DNA from 2 places in the Micromonospora echinospora genome. Region 1 is predicted to be linked to the other one. Evidence: riboswitches for the same ligand, from Rfam matches in the RefSeq annotation. Region 1 holds a riboswitch; the other holds the start of a gene.
The links. A riboswitch is a leader RNA that binds a small molecule or an ion and turns the genes downstream of it on or off. The one in region 1 is predicted to bind ZMP and ZTP.

Region 1 (4,921 bases):
CGGACTCGCCGTCGGCCTCGCCGGGGCACTCAAGCTGTTCGCCTGGCCGATCGCCCTCGTCCTGCTCTTCTGGGCGGTCACCCGCCGGGCCGGAGGACGCTACGCCGCCGGCGCGTTCGGCCTGCCCGCCGCCGCCCTCCTGCCCGCCCTCCTCGTCGACCGCGACGCCCTGGTCGAGAACGTGCTCCGCTTCCCCCTCGGCCAAGGCCTCGTCACCAGCCCCGCCGCCTCCCCGTTCCCCGGCCACCTGATCGCCACCAGCCTCCCCGCCGGACGCGCCGTCGCCACCGTCCTGCTGGTCGCAGCCGGACTCGCGATCGCCGTGCGCCTGCTGCGCCGTCCGCCCCGCACCGCCGCCACCAGCGCCCTGATCTGCGGGTACGGCCTCCTCGCCGCGATCGCCCTGATGCCGGCCACCCGCTTCGGATACCTGCTCTACCCACTCGCCCTCCTGGTCTGGGCACCCGCGCTCCGACTCGCCGCACCCGACGGCTCCTCTTCCGCCGACTCCCCTGCGCGGGCGGCCGACAGGGCGTAGACCTGAGACATGACCACCTACCGCAACCGTGCCGAAGCGGGAAAGGCGATCGTCGACCGGCTCGGCGGACTCACCGGCCAGCCGGACGTCGTCGTACTCGGGCTCGTCCGGGGCGGCGTCCCGGTCGCCCAGGTGGTCGCCGACCGACTCGGCGCTCCCCTGGACGTCCTGGTGGTCCGCAAACTCGGCATGCCCTGGGCACCCGAGGTGGCCTTCGGCGCGCTCGGCCCCGCCAACGTGCGGGTCCTCAACGACGCGGTCGCCAGCCGGATCGACCCCGACGAGATCGCCCAGGTCGTCCGCCGCGAACAGACCGAACTGGACCGCCGGGAGCAGCTCTACCGAGCCGGCCGTCCACCACTGGACCTGACCGGCCGGACCGCCGTCGTCGTCGACGACGGCCTCGCCACCGGCGCCACCGCCCGCGCCGCCGTCCAGGTGGCCCGCCACCTCGGTGCCCGCCGCGTCGTGGTCGCCGTCCCGGTCGGCTCCCAGGAGGCGTACGACATGCTCGCCGCCGAAGCCGACCAGGTGGTCTGCGTCCAGACACCCCCCGACTTCGGCGCGGTCAGCCGTTACTACGACGACTTCCACGAGGTCTCCGACCAGGAAGTCACCGGAGCGCTCGCCGGGGCATCCTCAGGTTGACCGGGTACCGTCGAGAGATGCAGCTCACCTGTCCCAAGTGCCGAGGAGAAATGCGCCAGTACGAGCGCAGCGGAGTCGTCGTCGACCAGTGCGGCGAGTGTCGGGGGATCTTCCTCGACCGCGGCGAACTCGAAAAGCTGTTCGAGGCGGAGGCCAACTGGAACAAGCAGAACCCGGCCGCGCCACCGCCCGGCCAGGCACCGGGGCACGCCCCCGGCCAGCCGGGTGGCTACGCCCCTCCGCCGCCCCCGCCGCACCAGCCCGGTTACGGCGCCGTACCCCCGCCCCCGCCCCCGCCGCCGGGCTACCCGGCCGCGCCCGCACCCGCCTACGGCAGCCACGGCCACCAGCACCACGGCTACCACGGGCACTACCGCCGCAAGAAGCAGCACGGCTTCCTCGGCGACTTCTTCGGCTGATCCACCCGGCGCTCCGCCGCCGGCCCGCCCGGCGGCCGGCGGCGGACCCGCCCGACGGTCCTCGGACCGACCCACCCGATGCTCCTGGCCCACCACCCGGTGCCCGGTGAGCCGAACCGAACCGGCGCGACCGGACCGGAACCCACCGGTCCGGTCGCCCGTCGACCGGGCGGAACACCACCAGCCGTGCGACGCTCGGCACCATGACCGAGTTCCGGCAGCACGAGGCGCTCGCCGAGGCGTACGCGGGCATCACCGCCGTCGTCGGTGACCTCGACGATCACGAACTGCAACGACCCACCCGCTGCCGGGGCTGGCTCGTCGCCGACCTGCTCCACCACCTGCTCGCCGACGCCCAACGCGCGCTGGTCGCCCTGGCCAGCCCCGCCCACGGCCCAGCCGACGTCGACGACGTCACCTACTGGCGGTCGTTCCCGGCCGGCGACACCGACTCCGCCCGCCACGCCTGGTGGGCCCGCCGGTCCGCCGTCGCCTTCGACCGTCCCACCGGAGTGGTCCGGCTCTGGACCGAGACCGCCCCGGCCGCCGTCGGCGCGGCGACCGCCGCCGACCCGGACCAAGTGGTGAGCACCCAGGGACACGTGCTCCGGGTCGCCGACCTGCTCGCCACCCTGACCACCGAGGCGGCGGTGCACCACCTCGACCTCACCGTCGACCTGCCCGACCCGCCGGGACCGGGCCCGCTGGCCCGTACGGTGGCGGTGACGACGATGGACGGCCTGCTCAGCGACGACGCGGTCCGGCCCGCCGGCTGGACCGACGAGGAGTACCTGCTGAAGGCGACCGGCCGGCTCCCGCTCACCGACGCCGACCGGACCGAACTGGGCGAGGTCGCCGGCTGGTTCCCGCTGCTGGGCTGAACCGGTTCCCGCCACCGGGATCAACGGACGCCGCGCCACCGCGGCCGCCAGCCAGGACCGGTACTGACGACTACACTGTGAACCGGGCCGTTACTGGCGTTGAGGTGGAGCACCACCGGGGAGCGGCCCGACGACCGTCGATGCCGTACGCCTGGGCGCCCCTTCCACAAGGCTCAGGAGTGCCCCATGGCCCAGACGCCCCCGGCCCGGCTGATGGACGGCCGTGACCTCGCCCGGCGCATCGTCGACACCAGTTCCGCCACCGCCGCCGACCTGCGGCGACGCACCGGCACCGCCCCATGCCTGGCGACCGTGCTGGTCGGCGACGACCCGGCCTCCGCCACCTACGTCCGGATGAAACGCAACCGCTGCGAGCAGGCCGGAATCCGCTCCCGACACGTCGCCCTGCCCGCCTCGACCACCACGGACGAACTCGTCGGGACGATCGCCGCACTGTCCCGCGACCCCGAGGTGCACGGCATCCTCCTCCAGCACCCGGTCGGGGCGCACATCGACGAACGCGCCGCCTTCGAGGCCATCACCCCGGAGAAGGACGTCGACGGCGTCACCATGCGCTCCTTCGCGGCGATGGGGTTCGGGCTGCCCGGCTTCGTCTCCTGCACGCCCGGCGGCATCCTGCGGTTACTCGACGAATACCGGGTCGACCTGGCCGGCAAGCACGCCGTGGTGGTGGGCCGAAGCCCCATCCTGGGCAGACCGGCCGGGTTGCTCCTGCTCGGGCGGGACGCCACGGTCACCTACTGCCACTCCCGGACGACCGGTCTCTCCGCGATCACCCGCGAGGCCGACGTCCTGGTCGCCGCCGTCGGCAGGCCGCGCCTGATCACCGGGGCGGACATCAAGCCCGGCGCGGTGGTGGTCGATGCCGGCTACCACCCGGGCAACATCGGTGACGTCGACTTCGCATCCGCCCGCGAGCGGGCCAGCCTGATCACCCCGGTTCCGGGCGGGGTCGGACCGATGACCATCGCGGTCCTGCTGGCCCAGACGGTGGAGGCGGCGACACGCCAACTCGGTGCCGACTGAGCCGGAAGCGCAGAACGGGAACGGCCGTCAGACGATCGCCATGTCGACGAACCGCGACAGGTGAAGTTGCGCGGCCACGGTCACGGTGTCGGTCGGTCCATTCCGATGCTTGGCAACAATGAAATCCGCCTCCCCGGCCCGAGGCGACTCCTTGTCGTAGTAGTCGTCTCGATGCAAAAGGATTACAACGTCAGCATCTTGTTCAATCGAGCCAGACTCACGCAAATCAGACAATTGGGGTCGCTTGTCGGTGCGCTGCTCGGGACCACGGTTCAGCTGACTCACCGCGATGACCGGGCACTCGACCTCCTTGGCGAGGAGCTTGAGCCCTCGGGACAGGTCCGCGACCTCCTGCTGCCGGCTCTCTGTGCGCTTCGGCGACGTCATGAGCTGGAGGTAGTCCACCACGATCATCTTCAGGTCGTGCCTCTGCTTCAGCCGGCGCGCCTTCGACCTGATCTCCATCAGGTTCATGCTCGGAGTGTCGTCGACGAAGAGCGGCGCCTCGCTGATCTCGCCCATGCAGCGGGCCAACTTGGTCCAGTCGTCGTCGGAGAGCTGCCCGCTGCGCAGCACGTGCAGCGGCACCCGCGCCTCGGCCGAGAGCAGTCGCATGACGATCTCGACCTTGCTCATTTCCAGCGAGAAGATGGCTGCCGCTTGATTCGCGCGAATCGCGGCATTTCGGGCAAAATCCATACTAGCGGTCGATTTTCCCAAACCCGGCCGGCCGGCCACGATGATGAGTTGCCCCGGGTGTAGGCCGTTGAGAAGCCGGTCCAGGTCGCTGAAACCGGTCGGCACGCCGGTCATCACGCCGCCCTGCGCCCCCACCGCCTCGATCTCGTCGAGGGTGGGCTGGAGCATGTCGGCGAGGACGGCGAAGTCCTCGCTGACCCGCTTCTCGGTGACGTCGTAGATGGCCTGTTGGGCTAGGTCGACGACGTCGTCCACGTCACGGCTGCCGCCGGCGGCCGTGCCGTAGCCGAGCTGGACGATCCTGGTGCCGGCCTCGACCAGCCGGCGGAGCACGGCCCGCTCGGCGACGATCCGGGCGTAGTAGGCGGCGTTCGCCGCAGTCGGCACGCTCGCGATCACGCTGTGCAGGTAGGGTGCGCCGCCGACGCGGACCAGGTCCCCGGAGTCGGCCAGTGCCGCCGCGACGGTGATGGGGTCGGCCGGCTCGCCGCGGCCGTAGATCTCCAGGATGGTGTCGAAGATGGTGGCGTGGATGGGCCGGTAGAAGTCGTGCGTCTTGAGGATCTCGACGACGTCGGCGATGGCGTCCTTGGACAGCAGCATTCCGCCGAGTACGCACTGCTCGGCGGCGACGTCCTGGGGTGGGGTCTTGTCGAACTGACCGTCCCGCTGGGCTGGAGCGGGCGGCT
Region 2 (4,921 bases), 3.5 Mb from region 1:
GTTCAACGTGGTGACCCGGACCAACGGCTGGGGTTACAAGCAGGGCACCTCGATGTCGGGCCCGCACGCGACCGGCGTGGCCGCCCTGGCCGCCTCGGCCCACCCGGGAATGAACCCGGGTCAGCTGGCGGCGTTCCTGGAGCGCACCGCCGACCCGGTGTCCTGCCCGGCCGGGGTGTACAACCCGGTGCCGCTGCTGGGTGACGCCTACGACGCCACCTGCTCCGGCGGGGCCCGCAACGGCTTCTACGGCGCGGGCATGGTCGACGCCCACGAGGCCGTCCGGTAACCACGGCACGCCCACCACGGTGAGGGGCCCGGCGCGCGCGCCGGGCCCCTCACCCGTCCGGGTGAGGTCTGTTTTGCCCGGCCCGACCGGGGGTAGCAGGGCGATCACCAGCCCACCCGAGGAGGTCAACGGTGTCCACCGACGCGATCGTGCTGCTCAAAGAGGACCACAAGGAGATGCGCCGCCTGTTCCGGGAGTTCCAGGACGCCCAGGACGGTCCGCCGAAGCGGCGGCAGGAGCTGGTGAACCAGATCCTGGAGGCGCTGACCGTACACACCTACCTCGAGAACGAGGTGATGTACCCGGAGATCCGCCGGCTCCTGCCCGACCTGGAGGACGACATCCTCGAGTCGTACGAGGAACACCACGTCGCCGACGTGCTCTGCGTCGAGCTGGCCAGCATGGACGCCGACGACGAACGCTTCGTGGCCAAGACGACGGTGCTGATCGAGAACGTGACGCACCACGTCGAGGAGGAGCAGGAGTGGTTCCCCAAGGTGCGGGAGGCGCTCGGCCGCAAGCAGTTGCAGGAGATCGGTGAGCGGATGCTCGCGCTGCGCCCGGACGCGCCGCGCACCCCGACCGCGCCGAAGGCGCTGAAGAAGGCGCTCGACGCGGTGACCGCCTGAGCCCGACCCCGGACGGCCCGGCTACCGGAGCGGCTGAATCGCCGGCCACTCCGGTAGCTCACCGGGCGGCGTCGGCAGGATCCGCCGCAGCCGTGGTGGGTTCGGCCGGCGCTTCCACTCGCGCGGATAGCCCACCGAGACCTCCTCGAACCGCACCCCGTCGTACACGCTGGTGCGGGGGATGTGCAGGTGACCGTAGACGACCACGGCGGCCCGGTAGCGCAGGTGCCAGTCGGCGGTGGCGGTCGTGCCGCACCACTGGGCGAAGATCGGGAACCGCAGGATCCGGGTCGGCTCCCGCACCAACGGATAGTGGTTGACCAGCACGGTCGGCATCTCGTCGAGCGCGTCGAGGCGGGCCCGGGTCTGCGCCAGCCGCGCCGCGCACCACGCCTGCCGGCTCGGGTGCGGGTCGGGGTGGAGCAGGTACTCGTCGGTGCAGACGATCCCGGTACGGTGCGCCTCGGCCAGCGCCTCCTCCCGGTCCATGCCGTCGGGGAGGAAGGTGTAGTCGTACCCGAGGAAGAGCGGCACGATCCGCACCGGCCCCTCCGGACCGCGCCAGATCTCGTACGGGTCCTCCGGGGTGACCACGTCGAGCCGGCGGCACAGGTCGACCACGTGCCGGTAGCGCTCCTCGCCCCGCAACGTCACCGGATCGGTGGCCGGCGTCCAGAGCTCGTGGTTGCCGGGCACCCAGACCACCCTGGCGAACCGCTCGCGCAACTGGCCGAGCGCCCACTCGATGTGCGACACCGTCTCGCCGACGTCCCCGGCGACGAGAAGCCAGTCCTCCGGCGACTCCGGCCGCAGCTCGTCGACGATCCGGCGGTTGTCCGCGTATCCGACGTGCAGATCACTGATCGCGACCAGGCTGCCGCCGCCCTCCCCCACCATGACGACGATCTTACGGACACCGCCGCCGGGCCAGCGTCCCCGCGCACGGCCCCGGCGGCGGCGCGCTCGCGCCCCGCTCCAGCCCGGGCGGAGCCTCGCCGGAGGCCGGCCGCCCGACCCGGTAGGATCGCCGGTGGGCCGTGACTGGCGCGTGGGGATGGAGCACCATCGGGAAGCGGCCCCGTCATGAGGACGCACGCCGAGCGCCTGGGCCTTCCGCACCGTACTGGAGGTCGCATGCCGTCGTCGCCGAACGCCGAGTCCACCGCTTTCCGCAGCGCCCTTGAGGCGATCCGCGCCGTCGAGCCCCGGGTCGCCGACGCCATCGGCGCCGAGCTGGCCGACCAGCGGGAGTCGCTGAAGCTCATCGCCAGCGAGAACTACGCCTCCCCGGCCACCCTCCTGGCGATGGGCAACTGGTTCAGCGACAAGTACGCCGAGGGCACCGTGGGCCGCCGGTTCTACGCCGGCTGCCAGAACGTCGACACCGTCGAGGCGCTCGCCGCCGAGCACGCCCGAGAGCTGTTCGGGGCCGCGCACGCGTACGTGCAGCCGCACTCGGGCATCGACGCCAACCTGGTCGCCTTCTGGGCGATCCTGGCCGACCGGGTCGAGGCCCCGGCGCTGAAGCGGGCGCAGGCCCGGCACGTCAACGACCTGACCGAGGCCGACTGGTTCGCGCTCCGCCGTGAGCTGGGCAACCAGCGGATGCTCGGCATGTCACTGGACGCCGGCGGTCACCTCACCCACGGCTTCCGGCCGAACATCTCCGGCAAGATGTTCGACCAGCGCAGCTACGGCACCGACCCGACCACCGGGCTGGTCGACTACGACAAGGTCGCCGAGGCGGCCCGGGAGTTCAAGCCGCTGATCCTGGTCGGCGGTTACTCCGCGTACCCCCGGAAGGTCAACTTCCGGATCCTGCGGGAGATCGCCGACGAGGTGGGCGCCACCTTCATGGTGGACATGGCGCACTTCGCCGGGCTGGTCGCCGGCAAGGTCTTCACCGGCGACTTCGACCCGGTGCCGCACGCGCACATCGTCACCACCACCACCCACAAGTCGCTGCGCGGACCGCGTGGCGGCATGGTGCTCTGCGGCCCGGAGCTGGCCGACCAGGTGGACCGGGGCTGCCCGATGGTGCTCGGCGGCCCGCTGCCGCACGTGATGGCCGCCAAGGCGGTCGCCCTGGCCGAGGCCCGCCGCCCCGACTTCGCCGACTACGCGCAGCGCATTGTCGCCAACGCCCACGCCCTCGCCGAGGGGCTGCTGCGGCGCGGGGCCACCCTGGTCACCGGGGGCACCGACAACCACCTGGTGCTCATCGACGTGACCGGCTACGGGCTGACCGGCCGGCAGGCCGAGCAGGCCCTGCTGGACTCCGGCATCGTGACCAACCGCAACGCCGTCCCGCAGGACCCGAACGGGGCGTGGTACACCTCCGGCATCCGGATCGGCACCCCGGCGCTGACCACGCGGGGCCTCGGCACCGACCAGATGGACGAGACCGCCGACCTGATCCACACCGTGCTCAGCCAGACCCGCCCGGGGGCGAACGCCGACGGCACGCCGTCGAAGGCGAAGTACGTCCTCGACCCGACGGTCTCCGAGCGGATCGCCAAGCAGGCCAGCGACCTGGTCGCCGGTTTCCCGCTCTACCCCACCGTCGACCTGGGCTGACGACCGGCCGGTCGGGGTGGCGCCGGGGCCCGGCGCCACCCCGACCGGGGTCAGATCGGCATCGGCCGCTTGAGGTGGTAGCGGTGCACCTCGGTGCTGCCCTGGACGTTGTTGACGTCCTCGGCCGCGGAGACCAGTTCCCACCCCTCCCGGCCGACCCGGTTCAGGTGGGCGATGGCGGTGTCGCCGTACGGGGTGACGTCCCGGCGTGAACCGTCCGGGCCGTACCAGGTGAACGTGACCTCGAAACTGCGCCCCTGCCCTTGGTAGCGGCGGACCAGTAGTGCGTACTCCCAGGCGACCATCGTTCCATTATCGCCGTCCACACCGGAGCGTGTCGTGGCGAGGCGGTGCGTGTCGCGGCGGACGCGTCAGGTGACCGCACGCCGGTCGAGTTCGTCGGCGAGCAGGGCGGCCAACCGGTCCAGACCGAGGTCGATCTGCGCACCGGTGACCGCGCTGACCGACAGCCGCAGGGCCTCGACCGGAGCGGTGTCGTCGTAGAAGTGGGCCATCGGCGTCCAGAGCACGCCGTACTCCTGCGCGGACCGGGCCAGCAACGCGTCGTCGACCGGGAACGGGACGGTCACCACCGCGAAGAAGCCGCCGGCCGGGACGGTCCACCGCACCGGGGACGGCGGCGGGAAGCGCCGGGCCAGGCCGGCGACGAGGTGCCGCAGGTTACCGGCGTAGACCGCCCGTTCCCGCCCGTTGGCCCGGGCCAGGCTGCACCCGTGCGCCAGCAGCCGGCCGCCGACCACGGCCTGGGCGATGGGCGAGGTGTTCACGGTGACCATGCTCTTGATCTTGGCGAGCTGGTCGGCGAGCAGCCCGACGGTCCCGTCCGCGCCCCGGACCCGCTGGTCGGCCACGACGTAACCGACCCGCGCGCCGGGCAGCACGGTCTTGGCGAACGAGCCGAGGTAGACCACCCGGCCCCGCTCGTCGAGCGCCTTCAGGGTGGGCAGCCGGGCCGTGCCGTCGGCCGGGAAGAGGCCGTACGGGTTGTCCTCGATCAGCAGCAGGTCCTCCGCCTCGGCCAGGTCGAGCAGCCGGCGGCGGTCGGCGAGGCTGATGCTCACCCCGGACGGGTTGGCGAAGTCCGGCATCACGTAGCAGGCCCGGGGACGCTCCCCGGCGGCCCGGGCCTGGTCCAGTCGGCTCCGCAGGTCGGCCAGGTCGATGCCGTCCGGCCCGCCCCGGACCGGCCGGACCGGGAAGTCCAGCAGCCGGGCCGCCCCGGTGAGCCCGACGTAGGTGGGCGCGACCGCGAGCAGGACGTCCCGGGGATCGGCGCGCAGCGCCCGCAGCACCAGGAACATCGCCTCCTGGCAGCCGACGGTCACCACCACCGCCTCCGGGTCGACCGTGACGCCCTCGTCCACGGCCAGGTTGCGGGCGATCAGCTCGTGCAGGATGCCCTTGG

Region 2: another riboswitch for ZMP and ZTP. It lies ahead of GA0070618_RS27490 (glycine hydroxymethyltransferase); the one in region 1 lies ahead of GA0070618_RS10000 (bifunctional 5,10-methylenetetrahydrofolate dehydrogenase/5,10-methenyltetrahydrofolate cyclohydrolase).

Annotation. Positions count from the first base shown of each region.
Region 1 covers NZ_LT607413.1:2,186,772-2,191,692, reverse strand. The annotation lists gene GA0070618_RS10020 (glycosyltransferase 87 family protein) at 1-538, shown strand, start outside; gene GA0070618_RS10015 (phosphoribosyltransferase) at 548-1,186, shown strand; gene GA0070618_RS10010 (TFIIB-type zinc ribbon-containing protein) at 1,204-1,605, shown strand; gene GA0070618_RS10005 (maleylpyruvate isomerase N-terminal domain-containing protein) at 1,809-2,486, shown strand; ZMP/ZTP riboswitch at 2,566-2,650, shown strand; gene GA0070618_RS10000 (bifunctional 5,10-methylenetetrahydrofolate dehydrogenase/5,10-methenyltetrahydrofolate cyclohydrolase) at 2,673-3,533, shown strand; gene dnaB (replicative DNA helicase) at 3,561-4,921, opposite strand, start outside.
Region 2 covers NZ_LT607413.1:6,413,731-6,418,651, forward strand. The annotation lists gene GA0070618_RS27475 (S8 family peptidase) at 1-289, shown strand, start outside; gene GA0070618_RS27480 (hemerythrin domain-containing protein) at 421-918, shown strand; gene GA0070618_RS27485 (metallophosphoesterase family protein) at 940-1,815, opposite strand; ZMP/ZTP riboswitch at 1,946-2,035, shown strand; gene GA0070618_RS27490 (glycine hydroxymethyltransferase) at 2,053-3,495, shown strand; gene GA0070618_RS27495 (hypothetical protein) at 3,546-3,800, opposite strand; gene GA0070618_RS27500 (aminotransferase-like domain-containing protein) at 3,867-4,921, opposite strand, start outside.